DNA from 3 places in the Gottschalkia acidurici 9a genome. Region 3 is predicted to be linked to each of the others. Evidence: a T-box and tRNA genes for the amino acid it is inferred to sense, from the RefSeq annotation. Region 3 holds a T-box; the other regions hold tRNA genes.
What was found. The T-box of region 3 lies ahead of leuS (leucine--tRNA ligase). A T-box ahead of a tRNA ligase gene usually reads a tRNA of that ligase, here a tRNA-Leu.
Positions count from the first base shown of each region.

Region 1: it encodes a tRNA-Leu, which carries the amino acid that the T-box ahead of leuS (leucine--tRNA ligase) is inferred to sense. The anticodon was not compared.
Region 2: it encodes a tRNA-Leu, which carries the amino acid that the T-box ahead of leuS (leucine--tRNA ligase) is inferred to sense. The anticodon was not compared.

Region 1 is NC_018664.1:360,458-367,622, reverse strand. It holds gene clpX (ATP-dependent Clp protease ATP-binding subunit ClpX) at 1-415, opposite strand, end outside; gene clpP (ATP-dependent Clp endopeptidase proteolytic subunit ClpP) at 459-1,043, opposite strand; gene tig (trigger factor) at 1,151-2,365, opposite strand; tRNA gene CURI_RS01710 (tRNA-Leu) at 2,571-2,655, opposite strand; gene CURI_RS01705 (DMT family transporter) at 2,835-3,779, shown strand; gene CURI_RS01700 (DUF2935 domain-containing protein) at 3,882-4,808, opposite strand; gene CURI_RS16475 (EamA family transporter) at 4,877-5,110, shown strand; gene CURI_RS01695 (DUF2935 domain-containing protein) at 5,238-6,164, opposite strand; gene CURI_RS01690 (MATE family efflux transporter) at 6,293-7,165, opposite strand, start outside.
Region 2 is NC_018664.1:1,068,404-1,075,568, reverse strand. It holds gene rsxC (electron transport complex subunit RsxC) at 1-105, opposite strand, end outside; gene CURI_RS05030 (hypothetical protein) at 860-1,627, opposite strand; gene CURI_RS05025 (SDR family NAD(P)-dependent oxidoreductase) at 1,797-2,555, shown strand; tRNA gene CURI_RS05020 (tRNA-Leu) at 2,600-2,683, opposite strand; gene CURI_RS05015 (peptide ABC transporter substrate-binding protein) at 2,897-4,474, opposite strand; gene CURI_RS05010 (nicotinate phosphoribosyltransferase) at 4,493-5,530, opposite strand; gene CURI_RS05005 (lytic transglycosylase domain-containing protein) at 5,533-6,129, opposite strand; gene coaE (dephospho-CoA kinase) at 6,147-6,761, opposite strand; gene polA (DNA polymerase I) at 6,748-7,165, opposite strand, start outside.
Region 3 is NC_018664.1:2,247,726-2,254,890, reverse strand. It holds gene nifJ (pyruvate:ferredoxin (flavodoxin) oxidoreductase) at 1-397, shown strand, start outside; gene CURI_RS15415 (CDIF630_02480 family spore surface protein) at 463-627, opposite strand; gene CURI_RS10670 (FAD:protein FMN transferase) at 739-1,776, opposite strand; gene CURI_RS10665 (GntR family transcriptional regulator) at 2,028-2,399, shown strand; gene CURI_RS10660 (ABC transporter ATP-binding protein) at 2,399-3,265, shown strand; gene CURI_RS10655 (ABC-2 transporter permease) at 3,265-3,921, shown strand; gene CURI_RS10650 (GNAT family N-acetyltransferase) at 4,057-4,611, shown strand; T-box leader at 4,698-4,913, shown strand; gene leuS (leucine--tRNA ligase) at 5,001-7,165, shown strand, end outside.

The DNA of each region.
Region 1 (7,165 bases), 1.2 Mb from region 3:
CAGCGATAGCAAATGGTACATTTAGTATCTTAGCTAAGGTCTGAGCAAGTAATGTCTTTCCTGATCCTGTTGGCCCTATCATTACTATATTACTTTTTTGTAACTCTATATCATTGTTTGAAGATTTCTTATTTATTCTTTTATAGTGATTATATACTGCAACAGCTAATGCACGCTTTGCTTTTTCCTGTTGTATTACATATTCATCTAGAGTTTCTTTTATTTCCGATGGTTTTGGTAATTCAGTAAAATCAACTTCGAAATCAACTTCAAACTCTTCTTCTATTATCTCTTGACATAAGTCTATACATTCATCACATATAAACACATTTGGTCCTGCTACAAGTCTTCTAACTTGCTCCTGAGTTTTTCCACAAAAAGAGCATTTTAGTTGCTTTTCTTCAATCTTTGCCATCGTTAATTCACCTCTTTTTTAAGATAATAGTTAGTTTCACTAACTATTTTCCACGAACTATAACTTCATCTATTAGTCCATATTCTTTTGCTTCTTCAGCACTCATGAAGTTATCTCTATCAGTATCTTTTTCTATTCTTTCTAGAGGTTGACCTGTTCTTTCACTCAGTATCTGGTTAAGTTGCTCTCTTGTTTTGATTATTCTTTCTGCATGTATCTTGATGTCTTCAGCTTGACCTCTAGTTCCCCCAAGTGGCTGGTGTATCATTACTTCTGCATTTGGTAATGCAAATCTCTTACCTTTAGCTCCAGCAGCAAGTAGGAATGCTCCCATACTAGCTGCCATACCTATGCATGTAGTTGAAACATCAGGTTTTATATACTGCATAGTGTCATATATAGCAAACCCAGATGTTATAGACCCACCAGGACTGTTTATATACATCTGTATATCTTTATCTGGATCTTCAGATTCTAGGAATAAAAGTTGTGCTACTACAAGGCTAGCAGTTACGTCATTTATTTCGTCACTGATAAATATGATTCTATCTTTTAGCAGTCTAGAGTAAATGTCATATGATCTTTCTCCTCTGCCGGTTTGTTCAACAACTACTGGTACTAAAGCCACAATATCCCCTCCTGTAATTTATTTCTTTAGTAATATTTAGGCTATTTTAACATTTTCCATTAATAGTTCTATAGCCTTTTTCTTAATTATTCCCATTTTTATATATTCTAAATCTTCATCTGTAAATGTTTTTTAACTTGTTCTAATTCTTGTTTGTATTGTTTTGCAATATTTTCTAGTTCTGTATTTAATTCTTCCTCACTAGCTTCAATTCCTTCTTTTTCTGCTATAGCTTCTAGAACTAAATCACCTTTTACTAATTTTTGTGCATCTTCTCTAAATTGCTCTCTGAAATCTTGTATTTTTGTTCCAGTTAACTCTAAGTATCTCTCTAGCTCTAAACCTTGGAATCTTAGTCTATAAGCAAAATCTTGTACACTACTATCTATTTGTCTTTCAACTAAAACCTCTGGAACTTCAACTTCTGATAATTCACAAACTTTTTCTATAGTTGAATTTTCAAATTCAGCTTTCTCTCTTTTTTCTGCTCCTTCTTCTAGCTTACTCTTTAGATCAGCTTTTAATTCTTCTAATGTATCAAATTCACTTACATCTTTAGCTAATTCATCATCAAGTGATGGTAGCTCTTTTAATTTTATTTCGTGAATTTTTACTTTGAATATAGCTTCTTTTCCAGCTAGGTCTAGTGCATGGTAGTCTTCTGGGAAGTTTACTTTAACGTCTACTTCTTCACCAGCATTTTTTCCAACTAGTTGTTCTTCAAATCCTGGGATAAAGCTGTTTGAACCTAGTTCTAGTGGTTGATTTTTAGCTGTACCACCTTCAAATTGCTCTTCTCCGATGAATCCTGAGTAGTCTATAGTTAAAGTATCTCCTTCTTGAGATGCTCTGTCCTCAACTTCTACAAGTCTAGCATTTCTTTCTTGGATATTTTTAAGCTCTGCATCTATATCTTCTTCTGTTACATTATATTCTTTTTTCTCTACTTCTATACCCTTATATTCACCTAATTTAACTTCAGGTTTTACTTCTACTTCTACTATGAATACTACTGGCTTTCCTTTTTCTATTTGGTCTAAGTCTAAAGATGGTCTATCTATTGTATCTAGTCCATGTTCTTTTATAGCTTCGTCATATACTTTAGGGAATATACCATTTATAGCATCTTCGTAGAATACACCTTCACCATAGTTTGTTTCTATAATTTTTCTTGGAACTTTTCCTTTTCTGAATCCTGGTATATTGAATCTTCCTTTACTTCTGTTATATGCTTGTTGTACTTCCTTTTCGAACTCTTCGTAACTTACTTCGATTTTTAAAGTTACTTTATTATTTTCTTTTTTTTCAATTTTTGAACTCATTTATGTTCCTCCTCATTCATAGGTAGTTTATAATTTAATAAGTATCATATACTGTGATCTTCTATTTTATCTGCAGTTTTTTAACCATTCTATTATATCATAAAAATCACCAGTGTCTATCCTTACCCTTCATTATATCATAAAAGTAATCTAAATATTGCTATTATTATATGCAAAAAAACCAATGGATCATCCATTGGTCAACTGGTGCGGAAAAGAGGACTTGAACCCCCACGCCTTGCGGCACTAGATCCTAAGTCTAGCGCGTCTGCCAATTCCGCCATTTCCGCATATTATTTTTTAATTGCCTTACCGACAAAAATAATTATAACATTTTTGTCGAAAAAGTCAATACTATTTTTTAAAAAACTCTAATTTAATAAGTAACATTTACAAAAAAATTTCTAAGTTTATACTGTTATATGCCAGAAAAAATACTCAATATTTATTACGAAAGGAATATGTTAAGATGGTGACAAAAAACAAAAGATCATTAGCAATAATAAGTGCAATTTTTACGACCATTCTTTGGGGACTATCTTTTTTGAGTATAAAAACCTCAGTTAAGGTAGTACCCCCTATGACTCTAGGATTTAGTAGGTTTTTAATTGCATCATTGGTATTATTTATAGCTACAAAATTAATGAAAACAGATCTAAGTGTAAGCAAAAGAGATTTACCTTACTTAGCCTTAGCAGGTCTTATAGGTATAACTTTATATTTCGCATTTGAGAATAATGGTGTCAAGATACTTCCTGCCTCTAGTGCTTCTTTAATAACTGCTACGGTGCCTATAGCTACATTGATACTTGAATCTATATTCTTCAAAACTAAATTAAGTAAAGTAAAAGTAATAAGTATAATTTTATCTTTTATAGGTGTTCTTTTAATAGTTGATATAGATTTTAAAAATCTTTCCTCTGTAGCTTCTCATAACTATACTAAAGGTTATATCCTTATGTTTGGTGCCGTTGGATGTTGGGTTGTTTACACCTTATCTACGAAAAAACTCTATGAAAAATACTCACAATTAGCTGTAGTATTTTACCAAGAGTTATTTGGAACTATATTTTTTATACCATTCATATTTTTCGAAAAAACTAATTTATCAGATATAGATGGAGTAATCGTTCTTAACATACTTTATTTAGGAGTATTTTGTTCTGCTCTTGGATATTGCACATATGTATACGCCTTAGGTCAATTAGGTGCATCTTCTACATCACTATTTATAAATATAATACCTTTAGTTGCTGTGGTAGCTAGTTTCTTTATATTAAAAGAAAGTATCAACATTACTCAAATTTTAGGTGGAATACTTATAATACTATCTGTGTATTTTGTTAGCTTTTTTCGAAAAAGAAGAAAAATCTCTATCCACAGAATAAAAGTTTTTTGTAAAAGAAACGTTTAGGATGATTAGAAAATAATAGGCATTAAAAAAGGTCATAATTGACTACTTAAGATTAGTTAATTATGACCTTTTTATATCCTTTAGTATTATTGTAATATAAAATTAATCCTCTCTCTGAAAGCTCTTTAATAATCTTACAAAGTAATTCGCTTCACGAAGTACGTGATCTCCTAGTAAAGGTATTATTATAGATTTGATTTTACAGTCTAATATTCCTTCTATACCTTGTGTATTAAAATCAACCTCTTTATTTGCAGCTTTAAGAATTGAATCAGTAATATCATCAATTGGCAAGGATTTATCAATAGCTTCTTTCAGTTCTTTTGTTAATTCATCAAATTCATTAGCGAGGTTATTAGCTATATTTATTAAATCATCTTCATCTGGGTCTAATAATCCGCGTATGAATTTGGAATGATCCGCCATAATCCTATTCCAGAATAATTCTTGACCATAGTTTTCTTTTTTCAAGTCAATCCTTTCTCTTTTTTGAAGTTTAATAATCATTCGTAAGTATAACTTAGCCTCTCTCATAATATGATCAATTAGAGAAGGATAGTTGGATGTAAACATATTGCATGATAAGACATTCGATAAAACATTAGACTTAAAGTCTATTATATCCCTTATTAATTTTATTGCCTTATCATTGAGTGCACATATAGCACGTTCAAATGCAGGGTCAAAATTTTTACATGTTCCTGCTCTTAACTCCATTTCTGCCTTTGTAATATACTCTGGTATGTTTACGCCAGTAAGATATGAAGATACATTTTCAGCTCTTAATGTATATGGCGTTACTATTTCTCCTGAATTAATAACACTGGAACTTACAACACCGTTTGATAAACAAACAACCTCCCATAGAAGCTTATCAAACTCCATTCTAAGTTCATCTGCACGTCTAGAAAAACTTGCATCTCTTGGTGTAAAACTTAATTGTAAAAAAAACGAATGCTCTTTCATAATTCTAGCAAAGAATAGATGTATCTCTAAAGATCGTCTTATAAATTCATTACTTGATAGCATATTATTCCTCCCTTTTAATTTAAACAAATACATTATGCTATCATATGTATTAATATTTTTTAGTATTTATTCCTTGTTCTGCTCTTGAATATTGCACATATGTATACGCCTTAGGTCAATTAGGTGCATCTTCTACATCACTATTTATAAATATAATACCTTTAGTTGCTGTGGTAGCTAGTTTCTTCATATTAAAAGAAAGTATCAATATTACTCAAGTTTTAGGTGGAATACTTATAATACTATCTGTGTATTTTGTTAGCTTTTTCGAAAAAGAAGGAAAATCTTTGTCCACAGAATAAAAATCTTTTATAAAAGAGATATTTAGGACGATTAAAAAATCATAGACATTAAAAAAGGTCATAATTAACTACTTAAGTAGTTAATTATGACCTTTTTTATCTCCTTTAGTTTTATTGCAATACAGAATTAATCCTCTTCCTGAAAACTTTTTAATAGTCTTATGAAATGATTCGCTTCACGAAGTACGTGATCTCCTAGTAAAGGAATTATTATAGATCTTATTTCACAGTCTAGTATTCCTTTTGTACTTTGTGTATTAAAATTATGAACTTTCTTTGTAGCTTCAAATATTGCATCAGTAATCTTATCCGTTGGCAGAGACTTGTCAATAGCTGCTTTCAGTTCTTTTGTTAATTTATCAAATTCTTTGGCAAAGTCATCAGCTAATTTGATTAAGTTTTCTTCAGTAGGATCTAGTAATCCACGTATAAATTTAGAGTGATCTGCCATCATTTTATTCCAGAATAACTCCTGACCATAAATTTCTTTTTCTATGTCGATATTTTCTCTTTTCTGAAGCTTAGTAATCATTCGTAAATATAACTTAGCTTCCCTTAAAATATGATCTATCATCAATGGATAGTTAGTCGTAAACATTTTGCATGATAAAACATTAGATAAGACACTAGACTTAAATTCTATTATCGATCTTATCAAATCTATTGCCCTATTATTAAGTGTACATACACCTCTTTCAAATGCAGGGTCAAAATTCTTACATGTTCCTGCTCTTAACTCCATTTCTGCCTTTGTAATATACTCTGGTATTTTTACACCCGTAAGATATGAAGTTATGTTCTCCGCTCTTAATGTATACGGTGTTACTATTTCACCTGAGTTAATAACACTATTTCTTATGACACCATTTGATAAACATACAACGTCCCATAAAAGTTCGTCAAACTCCATTCTAAGTTCATCTGCACGTCTAGAAAAACTTGCATCTCTTGGTGTAAAGCTTAATTGTAAAAAAAGTGAATGCTCTTTCATAATTCTAGCGAAAAAGATATGTACCTCTAAAGATCGTCTTACAAACTCATTGCTTGATAGCATATTATTCCTCCTTTTTAATTTAAACAAATGCATTATGCTATCATAGTATTAATATTTCTCAGTGTTTATTCCTCAATGTTGCTTACATATTCAATTAGTGTATTCTCAGATATCTATTCTTTCTATTTCTATATACTTATACTTTTCCATCTTCCTCTTTTATATCTTATCCTCATCAATATAGCTTCTGCTACATATTGCATTGCTGTAGCCAGCCACACATATTCTATTCTTGCTTTTGCTATAAACACAATTATAAAGATCAAAGGTAGTCTCACAAATAAATTTATTATAAGTGCTATCTTAAATGGCCCTTTAGTATCTCCAGCACCTTTAAGTGCCCCAGAATAAACCATAGCAATAGCTATAGGTATCTGTTCAAGTGCTCCAACTCTTAAACATCTTGCTGCTATGCTTACTGAATCAAGATTATTACTATATAATCTCATTATTGGATATGGAATAGTGAAAAATATAATTGCTATAGCTGCCATCATGATTACTGCATATTTTTGTGATTTTTTAACAGTCAACTCTGCTCTATCTATGTTTCTAGCTCCCATACTCCGTCCAATTAAAGCAGTAGTTGCAATAGTGAATCCATTGCCCGGCATATATGATACTGACTCTGCAGCTGATGCTAGTGAATGACCTGAAAATGCTAGCGTTCCTAGTTGTGCTACCCAGAATGCAGATATTAATCTACTTCCTTCATTCATTGTAACTTCCAATGTAGCTGGTAAACTAAGATTTACTATACTCTTTATATCTCTAAGCTTAAATTTAAAAATATTTTTTAGCTTCACTTTAATGTCAGTTTTCCCTAACATTAAAAATGTTAATGTTATTGTAAGCCCTAATAATTGTGAACCTGCTGTAGCAATAGCCGCTCCTCTTACTTCTAGTCTTGGAAATCCGAACTTACCAAATATAAGTATATAGTCCCATACTATATTGAATATATTTGCAACCACAGCTGATATAAGTGGTATTACTGTATT
Region 2 (7,165 bases), 1.2 Mb from region 3:
TAACGTTACCATTTTAGGTTCTTTGGCCTTCTCCAAAGCAACTTTTTCTGTAAAGCTTTTAGAATACTCTGGATGTATTCCACCTTTAAAGCTTTTTAAACCCATTTTATTCACCTCTTCTAAACTTTTTTAAAATTTGTGTGTGTGTATATTTATCCAATAGCCTATATTCTCATACTTCTATTCAGTTTTGGTTAAATTTAAGTTAATTTAGTTTGACTTTATAAGCTTAAGGATTGGTTCAGCATAAGCAAACAAATAAAATTGTTAATTTAAATTGGTTGCTTATACTGCATAAAATTCAGATGGTAGTAAAAACCATCTGAATAAGTTTTTTCTTTATCTTTAAGATTATATCTTAATTTAAATTATCTTATGATACCCGTATTATTATTATACATATTATTATATATATAGTACATGGTATTTTAAAATGTATACAGAATATCTTACATATTGCTACATTATTCTTTGTTCTAACATTATATTAGAATTTTTCAAATTTCTCTATAAGTAGTTTTACGGTATTTCTACCCTTCTCATCAGAATAGCTTCTTATTCTTAAGTATTTATTATTATTTCTTACTTCTTCACCGTTTTCATTATATATCTGTCTTAATTTTATTGTATATAATATATATCGTTTAACATTGTATACAATATACTTATATATTACTTCTTTACTTTAACATTTTTCAAATCCCTCTATGAGCAGTTTTATAGCATTTTAACTGTTCTCATCAGAATAGCTTCTTATTCTTAAGTATTTTTTATTATTTCTTACCTCTCCACACTTTTTCATCATCTATATGCTTTCATTTTTATATTTTATAATTATTTATATAATTGAAGAAGTCTTTTATAAAGCTAAAGTATGTTTTCTTAACACTTTCCGTATTTTTAGTATCGAATTCATTAACTGCTTTTTTCTATTGTCTACATTCTCTTTTAATATTGAATATAGGTTTTTTAAATCATCATTATTTATTTTATCAGAATATTTTTCTATACTTTTCTCTATCTCCGTATTATTTTTATTCATCTTTATTTTTATTTCTTCATAGTTTGCTTCTGACATGTTTTTTTGCCACATACTTAGTTCTTCTATGTATATTTTATTAATTAGATTCGTAGTGTTTACCACTTCTTTATCAGATTCATTTATATCTAGTTGTTTACCTTGTATTCGTATTGACTTTATTTTTGAATTAGGATATTTCTCTTTTATCTTTTTTAGCTGATCCTCTACTTCTTTTTTATTAAAAGTTATACTTGTAAATACTTTATACTTATTATTAGACTTAGACACGTATCCTAAGATACCATCTAGATTTAGTTTATTTAAGAAGTCCTCTGCGCTAGGAAGATCAAGAAACTCCTTCACTTCTATATTATACAAATCAAGCTCGTCTAGTTCTGCTATTTTTTCTACTTTATCTACATTATTATTTGCACTTTCTTTAGCTTTTTCTGTATTACTACTTATATAAGGAACTATTATTCTTTTAGAAACTATTTTTCCAAACACTATACTCACCAAAGGTGCTATTAAAAAAAACATTATTACTAATATGTATTTCTCTTTTCTTTTATAGCTTTTTATTCTTCTGATTGTCAGTCTTCTCAACATCCTCATCTCCAATTATTATTAGTCTTTATTTTAGTATGTTCTATGATTAATATGATTTTACCTTTTAAAATTAACTTTATTTAGTTTCCTTTTTATTTTTAAGGGTAAAAAATCTATAACAACTTAAAATGTATCATAATACCATATTTACGAAAGGAGAATAACTATGAAATTGAAAGGAAAGATAGCAGTCGTAACTGGAGCAAGTTCAGGAATGGGAAGAGCTATATCTGTTCTATTCGCCAAGGAAGGTGCAAGTGTTTTTGCAATAGCTAGAAGAAAAGAAAAGCTTGATGATCTTGTAAATGAATCTAAAAACTTGGAGGGATCTATAGTTGCCTTTCAGGGTGATGTAACTCAAAAAGATAGCATGGAAAATATCTTAGACGAAGTGTTTGATAAGTCAGGGAGAATAGATATACTTGTAAATAATGCAGGTATTATGGATGACATGATGCCAGCTGGAGAAGTCTCTGACGAACTTTGGAATAAAGTTATAGATGTAAACTTAAATAGTCCCTTATATCTTTGTAGAAAAACTATTAATCTAATGATGGATAAAGGTACATGTAATATAATAAACGTTGCTTCTGTAGGCGGACTATATGGTTCTAGAGCAGGTCCTGCGTATACAGCGTCTAAATTTGGCTTAATAGGTCTGACAAAAAATATAGGATTTATGTATGCAAATAAAGGTATTAGATGCAATGCAATATGCCCTGGTGGTGTAGAAACTGAAATAGGAGTTGGTATGAAAAACCCAAGTCAATTTGGTATGGAGAAGGCAATGTCTGGTGCTGGGTATAACCCTAGATCAGGATCTTCTGAAGAAATAGCAAATATAGCACTTTTTCTAGCCTCAGATGATTCAAGCTTTGTAAATGGTACAACTATAGTTGCTGATTCAGGCTGGACAGCATATTAAAAAAAAGCGCTGTGTTATCTTACAACACAGCGCTTCTTTTTATATGGTGCGGATGATGGGACTTGAACCCATATGTCTTGGACACACGCCCCTCAAACGTGCCTGTCTGCCAGTTCCAGCACATCCGCATAAGGTTAGTAAATTTATTTTAACCTTATTTATTATAAAAGTCAATGATAGTTTTTATTTACTCTCTGTATGATATATTTTAGGTATAAACCATTCTTGAATATTATTATATATATTCACAAAGTTAGATTGGATGTCTCCTTGTAACTTTTTATTTCCTAATACCGCACCATTAGTAAAATATAGGCTAACATACGGCAAGTCATCTACTATTATCTTTTGTGTTTTTCCGTAATTCTTCTTTTTTCTTCTTTAGTTAGAGAATAATATATTTTATCTAATGATTCATCCATCTCTGGATTTTCATATTTCATAAAGTTATCTGGACTTCCTTTTCTGAACATAAAAGAAATATCTTGTGTAAATGATGTTTCCCATCCCAAAAGAGCAATTTCAAATTTCCCCGTCTTTATTTTTTTTTGAAAATTTGTCCAATCTTTTTCTACTAACTCTTCATTTATATCACTTTCATTAATTTGTTGGTAATCTTTTATAGCCTCAATACCTATATTTTTTAGATCCTCTGCTATCATGTCTAAGGCTCTAGTTCTTAGTCCATTGTATGAATTAGTAGTAAGCTTTATTGAAATCTTCTTGTTATCCTCATCCTCAAATAGTCCATCGCCATCTTTATCTTGCCATCCAGCTTTTTCAAGAATATCTCTTGCTTTTTTTACGTTATATTTGTATATGTTTTTTGCATCTTTAGAGACTAACCATGAATTTGGATTAATAGGAACATCCGTCTTTGTTGCATGTCCTAAATAAACTTTATTTATTATAGAATCTCTATTTATTCCATAGGCTATGGCTTTTCTAATAGCTAATCCCTTTTCACCTTCAAACATTTTATCCTTAAAGTTAAATGCTAGAAATTCATATTGTTGGGATGGAAATTCATGTACCTTTACTTTCTCACCTTGAGAATATTTTTCCCAGTCTACTCCCATGCTAAACGCAATATCAACTTGTCCCGATTCAAAAGATGTTAGCGCAAGTTCTTCATCTTTTAATACTTTTCCTATTATTGTTTTTATATATGGTTTACTTCCCCAATATTCGTCGTTTACTTTTAATTCTATAGACTTTAATTTATCATATTTCCCTTGTTTATATGGACCCGTACCTATTGGCTTATATTCTTTTATATCTAGGGCTTTTTCATAAGCTACTTTATCTTCAGTTGTTCCATTTCTAAAAGCATGCTCAGGTATTATTGGAAAAGTTAGTATTTCTAATATATTACTGCCTACACCTTCGAAATATATAGTCATATTATAGTCATCAGAAATATATATATCTTTTATATAATTTATGTCTGATATTCCTCCACTTTTATATATTTCAGGAATAGTCCCAGCATGTTTTCCATTTGATAGTCCATATTTAATTGTATCTACTGTGAATTTTACATCTGAACTTTTTAAAGTTTCACCATCATGCCATTTAACATCTTTTCTTAGAGATATATTTATACTCCCATCTCCATTTATACTATAACTTTCTGCTAATAATTCTTTAGGCTCTAAATTCTTATCAAGTTTGAACAAACCTTCAAACATAAGCTTATCAAAGTAATACATACTACTATCTCCAATTATTATTGGATTTAGTGCTTTTGTACGAGTTATTGGAACTATCATTTCACCACCAACAACTTTATTAGTTGTATCTATCTGGTCTTCTTTTTTATTACCATCTTTTCCAACAATCTTATTGTCCTTGCAAGATATTAAGCTTAAGGACAATAAGATTGTAAATATTATGCTTATAATTTTTCTAAAGTTCAAGCTAAGCTCCCCCTATTACTAAACAATCTTTATTAGTCTTGGGTTATGTACTATTCCAGGTATTCTCCCTCTTTTAGCAATCGGCTTTCCATCTACCTCTTTTATATCCATAGTCATATCTATAGCTGGAGCACCTGAAATGTAACTTCCTACGCCAAAAGAATCTACACCAGCATCTGATAGTATCTTTATTTTATCTGGTGTTAATCCTCCTGATACAAATATCTTAACCCAATTAAACCCATTTATATCTAGTTTTGCTCTTACCTCTTTAACTAATCCTGGAGTTACTCCACCTCTCTCACTTGGAGTATCTAATCTTATTCCATATAAATCTTTTCCTAAAGCTTCTGCAAGTCTTAGCGACTCTTCTACCTCATCTTTAAATGTATCTACTAGTACAATTCTTTTATAGTTCTCAGGCATTATATTATTATAAACTTCTGCTACTTCTAAAGTATCTCCTGCTACTAAGAAAGATGCGTGTGGAAGTGTACCAGTAGCATTTTCTCCTAATATCTTTGCCGCTAATATATTGCTTAGTGAACTAGCTCCTCCTATTCTAGCTGCTCTTTCCATAACTGGTGCTACAGATGGATGAACGTGTCTAGTTCCGAAGCATATAAATCCTTTGTCTCCACACACTTCTTTTATTTCTCTCGAAGCTGTAGCCCATCCACTTGGACTTGCTAAACATCCTAATATAATTGATTCATATATTCCAAAGTCTTTATATTTTCCTTTTATTCTAACGAGTGTTTCCTTAGGCTCAAATTCACTACCTTCCTCTAATGCCCAAATCTCAATACCTTTATCTTTTAATATGTTCTTCACTTCTTCTATTCCTACAAAAATACCTCCCTTTCTAGCAAATATCTCTGCAGTAACTTCTTTATCGTCTATTTCCATATGACTTAATATATTCATTGTTGTAAGAAAGTATATATCTGTGGTCATTCCTGAGAGTATTTCTTCATGCGTTGCTGAGTGTAGTAATCTTTTTTCTCTTTCTATATCGTATTTTTCTATATCTTCTATTTTATTTATTGGGTTCATTTCTAATCATCCTCTCCTAAAAAGTTGTTTTTTCCGTATATCTCATTATATTTTTCGTAAGAATTAAAGACTTTATCTACATATTCATCGGTTTCCTTGAATGGTATTTTTTTTAGCATCTTACCATCTTCACTATATCTTTCATCCTTTAGCCATTTAGACACATTTCCGCTCCCACCATTGTAAGCTGCTACCACTAACTGTAAGTTATTGTTAAATTGTTTTCTTAATTTATCTATATACCAGCACCCTATTCTTATGTTTACTTCAGGATCATATAGTAAATCATCATTGTAATTTTCTATACCGATTTCTTTAGCAGCCCACTCTCCTGTGATCGATGCTATTTGCATAAGACCTCTAGCATTCTTTATAGACTGGGCATCCTTATCAAATTTACTTTCTACCTTTATTATAGATGCGACAAATAGGGGGTCTATATTATATTCCTTAGAATATTTTTTTATATAATCTTGATACTTAATAGGATATATTGTTTTCTTAACATGATTCAGTCCATACCTTAGTCCTATAGCAATTATAGCCATTATGAGAACTGCAGCTATAACAGTCCTAAGCCTTATTGTAATAATTTTCATATATATCACCTCAGATACTACGAGATTTCTTTTAAAGCTTTTTCTATGTTTTCAATTAGAGTTTCCATATCTTTTGTGTTATCTATAATAGTATCTGCTAATTCCTTCTTTTCCTCTATAGACATTTGTGCGCTTACTCTTTTTACCGCTTCTTCATAACTTAAGTTATTTCTAATCATTAGTCTTTCTATTTCTGTTTTTTCATCACAGTATACTATCCATAGTTTATCTATACATATTCCTTTTGCTTCGAACTTATCTATAGTTTCTAATAATAATGGTACATCTAAAAATATAATGTCTTCTGAACTATAAAGTCCAATCTCCTTACTTATTTTTTCTATAATATAAGGATGAGTTATATCATTTACTTTAGCCCTTAATGTTTGACTATTAAATATCTTTTGCCCTAAATATACTCTATTTATAGTTTCATCATTATTTAAGATACTTTCTCCGAAATAATCTAATATTTTTTTATATGCTGGACTTCCAACTTCTACAATCTCTCTTGCAATCTTATCTGCGTCTATTATTTTAAATCCTTTTTCTTTTAAAATATTAGACACTGTGCTCTTGCCTGTAGCTATACCTCCCGTAAGTCCTATTACTTTCGCTTTATTTTGTTTCATACCAACTGTCACCCGTCTTCATGTCCACTTTCAATGGAACATTAAGTTTTATAGATTTCTCCATAATATTTCTTAGTAACTCTTTAACTTCCTCTATTTCATCTTTATATGCTTCTACTATGAGCTCATCATGAACCTGAAGTATTAATCTAGATTTAAGTTTTCTTTGCTTAAGCTCATAGTATACCCCAACCATAGCAACTTTAATTATATCAGCAGCACTTCCTTGTATAGGTGTATTCATAGCCATTCTTTCACCAAATGATCTTATATTAAAGTTTCTAGAACTAAGCTCCGGCAAGTATCTTCTTCTTTTTAAAATTGTTTCAACATATCCTTTTTTCTTTCCATCTTTTATTATAGAGTCCATAAATCCTTTAACATTTGTATATCTTTCAAAGTAA
Region 3 (7,165 bases):
AGCTATGGGTGCTAATATGAATCAATTTATGAAAGCTGTTACTGAAGCAGAAAAATATAAAGGACCTTCACTAATAATTTGCTATGCGCCATGTATCAATCACGGCATAAGAAATGGAATGCAAAGATCAATATCTCAAGAAAAAAGAGCAGTAGAGTCAGGATATTGGCACCTATATAGATATAATCCAGCTTTAAAAGACGAAGGTAAAAATCCATTTATATTAGATTCAAAGGAACCAAAACTACCATTTAGAGACTTTATTCTTAGTGAATTACGTTTCTCTCAACTTACTAAAATTTCTCCTGATCTTGCAGAAGAGTTATATGCAAAAGCAGAAGAAGATTCTAAAAATAAATATAATATTTATAAAATGCTTTCAGAAGCTAAACTTTAATTTGAAGAAAGAAAAACCATGAGGAATAGGATTGAAATATCCTAGCCTCATGGTTTTTTAAAACTTTATTTTTGATTTTCTTCTACCCATTCCTTAGCAAGTTCAACATTGTCAACACTAGGAATGGTTACTTTAGACTCGGGTAAAACATCTACAATTTCAGCCCAAGCTGCAGTTTGATGGTTTTCTATAGTTGTATTTTTCTTTTTGCGATAGATTTGTTTATCCATATAATATCACCTCTAAGGTGTATTATTTGAAATTATAGCTAAAATTATTATAAGAGTATAACATTAAATAAAAAAGTTTTTAATGCTATACTCCTATATAGTATTAAATATTTAGAATTCTTTTAGCTTAAAACTAGTATCCTTAATTTCGAAATTATTTTTAATACCAGGAGTTACATATACGTTTTTGTCTTTTGTAACAAAAATAGCATCTACATTATTTAATGAATTTATCAAACTATATCCATCTTTAAGACCTAAAGAAAATATAGAAGTAGACAGAGCATCTCCATCTATAGATTTATCTGAAACAATGCTAACACTCATAAGTTCATTTTCAACAGGATATCCAGTAAAAGGATCTAATATATGATGATATCGTTTTCCATCTTTTTCAAAAAAACGCTCATAAACACCAGAAGTAACTATAGACTTATTACTAGCTTTTAAAATTCCTAAGACATCTCCCCTAGTTTCACTAAATGGATTTTGGACACTAACAGTCCAAGGAATAGATTCATCTTTGCTTCCTAGCACATATATATTTCCACCTAAATCAACAATAGCTCTTTTAACTCCTTTGGACTCCAGATATCTAGCTACTTCATCAGCAGCATAACCCTTAGCAATGCTACCTAAATCCACTATCATACCTTCATCCTCAAGTTTGACATTATTACCAGATACAGATAATCTTTCATAACCAACCTTAGGAAGAAGATTATTAATTTCATCTTCTGTAGGAAGTTTAGCATTTTCAGTTCCTATTCCCCAAAGTTGAACCAATGGGCCTATCGTAATATCAAAGTGACCATTTGATAATTTAGAATACTCTAAACTTCTATTTATAACATAAGCTGTTTCATCAGATACACTCACGGAAGACTTTCCAGAACTTTTATTTACACTGTTAAGTTCACTTCCATCAATATTTAAACTCATTTTATTTTCAATATCTCTAATAACATCAAAAGCACCACTAAAAACATCGTCAGAAACTTTATCATATATAGTTAAGTTAATTATAGTTCCCATAATAAAGTTAGTTTTAGTTTGTTTATTAGAACTAAAGATTTGTGGAAATAAACGATAACCTAAGAATAATAAAAGTACAAGCAAAATAATTGATATTCGTTTTTTACCTTTCATAAGATACCTCCAAGCATGGATTTATATAGAATAAAACAATTATAACATAAAAGATAGTAAAATTTTTGCTCTTTTATAAAGAAAGGTAGGACGTTCTATAAATTATTATTATTATTACTAATTAAGTAAATTGCACTTATTGTTAGAATACTATTTATATGATTAAGTAGACTTTAATGAAAGATATATTGACAATAAACATACTACTGTATATAATGAGATATATACAGTAGGCAAGGAGGTATTGACTATTGAAGATACTCATTTCTAATAAATCTGATTTACCTATTTATGAACAAATTAAAGTACAAATTAAAGAGCAAATAATGTCTGGTAAAATTGCTGAAAATGAATTTTTACCTTCCATACGCCAACTTGCAAAGGATTTGGGAATAAGTGTTATTACGACTACAAGAGCTTATTCTGATCTAGAGGAAGAAGGATTCGTTTCTACTATGAGAGGGAAGGGAACTTTTGTGCTTCCTAAGGACAACGAAATGGTAAGAGAACAGTACTTGAGGCGTATAGAGGATTCATTTACCGTCGCTATAGAAAATGCGAGAATAGCAAATATATCAAATGAAGAATTAATAATGATTTTAGAGAATTTAATGAGGGAGTGATGAGTATGTATGCACTTGAAATAAAAAAATTGAACAAAAAATTTAGTAACTTTAGTCTACAGAACATTAACTTAAAATTACCTAAAGGATATATTTTGGGATATATAGGTCAAAATGGAGCGGGTAAAACTACTACTATAAAACTTATAATGGAACAATTAAAAAGAGATAGTGGAGAAATAACTGTATTCGAAAAAAAGTATTCAGATGATAATATATCATTTAAAGAAATAATAGGATTTATCGCAGATGAATGTTATTTTCCGGAGTCTTTTAAAGCGAAAGATATAATTAATACTTTTAAGGGATTTTATAAAACATTCGATGAAGTGAAATTTAAGGAATACATGGAAAAATGGAAATTACCATATGATAAAAAAGTTAAAGACTTTTCAAAAGGTATGAAAATGAGACTAATGTTTGCAAGTGTACTGTCTAGAGAAACAAAATTACTTATATTGGATGAACCAACAAGTGGACTTGATCCTGTAATTAGAGATGAAATATTAGAACTTCTTCAAGAATATATATCAGATGGCGAAAACAGTGTACTATTTTCTACACACATAATGAGTGATTTAGAAAAAATAGCGGACTATCTTTACTTTATAGATGATGGAAAAATTATATTTAATGATACAAAAGATAATATTTTAGAGAATTACTTATTAATTAAAGGAGGAGTAGAAGACTTAACATTAGATATAAAAGAAAAGTTAGTTGGATATAAAAAATCTAGTGTTGGATTTGAGGGACTTATTTATTCTAAAGATAAAAAATATATAGAAAATGATATGTTGTACGAAAAACCTTCTATTGATGATATTGTAGTATTTCATATAAATGGTGTAAAGGAGGAAATATAGTGAATTCTATAAATTATTTTAAGCTTGATGTTAGACTTATGAACAAATCGCTAAGATATTATGTAATGCTTCCATTCGTAGCTGTTATGATGTTTTTGAGTAATTCACCTACAGTTGGAATAGGGTATATGTTTTTCCTTTTAGTAATTATGGTAACATATCCGTTTAGCATTACAAGTAATGAAAAGTGTGAAAAGATGTATTATATGTTTCCTTCTAAAATCTCAAGTATGGTATTAGGAAGATATCTATACTTAATTAGTTTGATGATTATTGTGTGGATAATAAATGGAAGTGTTATAGCGTATTACTATAATATAGGCAAGATAGATACTTTAGAAGTAGGAGCTATGTGTTTAACAGGGACATTAGCAACAATAATTTGTTTTCTTCAATATCCTATGTATTATAAATTTGGAGTTGAAAAAGGTAGAATGCTATCTATGTTATTATATATGATGCCTGCGTTCCTTGTATTCTTCCTACCTTCGCTACTAAGTAGCAGCAGTTTTATAATCGAAAAATTAAATAATATATTAGACTTTGCTATGAGTAGTAAAATCACTATAATAATATTGAGTTTATTAATCATTAGCATAGTAGGAATTATATCATACTTAATATCTTTCTTCATATGTAAGAATAAAGAGATATAGAAAACCATAAAAGTATATATAAAAAAAAGATATTCACTTTTAAAAACTGTGAATATCTTTTTTTTATAATCTTTTAATTTTAGTGATATAATAAATCAAGCAAACAATATAAACAAAATTATGGATGGTGTAAAGATGACTGTTGGATATGAAACAGAAAGATTAGAGTTGAAAGTACTAGACGAGTCATATGGAGAACTAGTATTAGATTATTATGAGAGAAATAGAGAGTTTTTGAGAGAATGGGAACCCGAGCGAAAAGAGATATTTTATTCGTTAAATCTTCAAAAAAATCAATTATCTAGAGATTTAAAAGATATCAAAGACTACAAACTTTTAAGATTATGGATATTTAAAAAAAATGATTATAATAGAGTTATAGGAAATATAGCTTTCAGTAATATTATAAGAGGTGTTTTCTTATCTTGTAATTTAGGATATAAGTTAGATAAGGATGAAACAAATAATGGATATATAACAGAGGCTATAAATAAGGGAATTGAAATAATATTTAATGAATATGGCTTACATAGAATAGAAGCAAATATAATGCCAAGAAATAAGCGATCTATAAGAGTAGTAGAAAAATTAGGATTCCAAAATGAAGGACTAGCACATAAATATTTAAAGATAAATGGTAAGTGGGAAGATCACATTCATATGATTTTACTAAATGATAAAATAATATAATATTGTTAACATGGATATAATTGAATTAATAGACATATTAAAATTGATTTTTAGTAAGAAGTTTGATAAAATACATTAAAAATGATACATTTGCATTGAAGAGAAATAGTAGGTTGAAAGTTATTTATAGAGAGCTATTGATAGGTGGAAAATAGTAATAACTACATCTGAACTCGTCTCTGAGCTTACTAGGATGAAAGTATAGTAGTCTTAGTCGGATTGACCCGTTATAGTCTTTTGAGTGGATAGTAAAAATTGCTGTCAAATAGAGTGGTACCGCGAACAAACCCTTCGTCTCTATAAGAGTAGAAGGGTTTTATTTTTTGCAAATGTCGATATAAACTGTTAGAAACTTTAAACACTAATATATTTAAGGAGGAAAACTTCAGGTGAAAGAATATAATCCAAAACAGATTGAAAAAAAATGGCAGGATATATGGGATGAAAAAGGAACATTTCATGCTTTAGAAGATAAAACAAAGCCTAAATTTTACGCATTAATAGAATTTCCTTATCCTTCAGGACAAGGACTTCATGTGGGTCATCCAAGACCATATACAGCGCTTGACATAGTTTCGAGAAAAAGAAGAATGCAAGGATATAATGTACTATATCCAATGGGATGGGACGCGTTTGGGCTTCCTACAGAAAACTATGCTATAAAAAATAAAATACATCCTAAGATAGTAACAGAGCAAAATGTATCTAGATTTAAGTCACAATTAAAATCATTAGGATTATCTTTTGACTGGTCTAGAGAAATAAATACAACACATCCTGAATACTATAAATGGACACAATGGATATTTTTAAAATTATTTGAAAAGGGCTTAGCATATAAAAAAGAAGCATCTATTAACTGGTGTCCAGATTGTAAAGTAGGCTTAGCAAATGAGGAAGTTGTAAATGGAGCTTGTGAACGTTGTAGTACAGAGGTAACGAGAAAAGTTAAAACTCAATGGATGCTTAAAATAACAGAGTATGCAGAGAGACTTATAAAAGACTTAGACTTAGTAGATTATATAGATAGAGTTAAGATACAACAAAAAAACTGGATAGGAAAGTCAGAAGGTATGGAAGTTGACTTTGAAGTATCAGGAGGAGAAAAGCTGAAAATTTACACTACTAGACCAGATACATTATATGGTGTAACTTACATGGTTATATCTCCAGAGCATCCAGTTATAGAAACGCTAAAAGATAAAATAAATAACATGGACAAAATTGAGGAATATCAAGAGTTTGCAAGTAAAAAATCAGATTTTGAAAGAACAGAATTAGCAAAAGATAAAACAGGAGTAGAAATAGAGGGTATAAAAGCTATAAATCCTGCGACTGGAAAAGAAATACCTATATGGATTTCAGATTATGTACTTATGAGTTACGGTACAGGTGCAATAATGGCGGTTCCAGGGCACGATAGTAGAGACTGGGAGTTTGCTAAAAAGTTTGGACTTCCTATAGTTGAAGTTATATCGGGTGGAAATGTAGAGGAAGCTCCATTTACAGAAACAGAAAATGGTACTCTTATAAATTCAGATATAATAGATGGGTTATCAGTAAATGAAGCAAAAGAGAAAATAGCTAATTACTTAGAAGAAAAAGGAATAGGACAAAGAAAAACCAACTATAAGTTAAGAGACTGGGTGTTCTCAAGACAAAGATATTGGGGTGAACCTATTCCTATGGTACACTGTGACAAATGTGGTATAGTACCACTTCCAGAAAGTGAGCTTCCATTAACACTTCCAGAAGTAGAAAGCTATGAGCCAACAGATAACGGAGAGTCACCATTAGCAAAAATTTCTGATTGGATAAACACTACTTGTCCAAAATGTGGAGGAAGTGCAAAAAGAGAAACGGATACAATGCCACAATGGGCTGGATCATCATGGTATTTCTTAAGATATACAGATCCACATAATGATAAAGAATTAGCTAGTAAAGAAAACTTAGATTATTGGGTACCTGTTGACTGGTATAACGGAGGAATGGAGCATACTACCCTTCATTTGCTATATTCTAGATTCTGGCATAAGTTCTTATTCGATTACGGTATAGTGCCTACTCCAGAACCGTATCAAAAGAGAACTTCTCATGGTATGATATTAGGAAATAATAATGAAAAGATGTCTAAATCAAGAGGAAATGTAATTAATCCAGATGAAGTTGTAGATGAACACGGTGCAGATACATTAAGAACTTATGAAATGTTTATTGGAGACTTTGAGAAGAGTGTATCTTGGTCAGATAATGGAGTAAAAGGATGTAGAAGATTCTTAGAGAGAGTATGGAAGTTACAAGATATACTAGTCGAAGGTGAAGAATACTCTAAAGAATTAGAAACTAGTATGCATAAGACTATAAAGAAAGTTACACAAGATTTTGAAGCAATGAAATTCAATACAGCTATAGCAAGCTTAATGTCATTATTAAATGAATTTAATAATATAGGTAAAGTTAATAAAGCTGAATTTAAAACATTCATAACTCTTTTAAATCCTTCAGCACCTCATATTACTGAAGAACTATGGGAAATAGTGGGATATAGTGG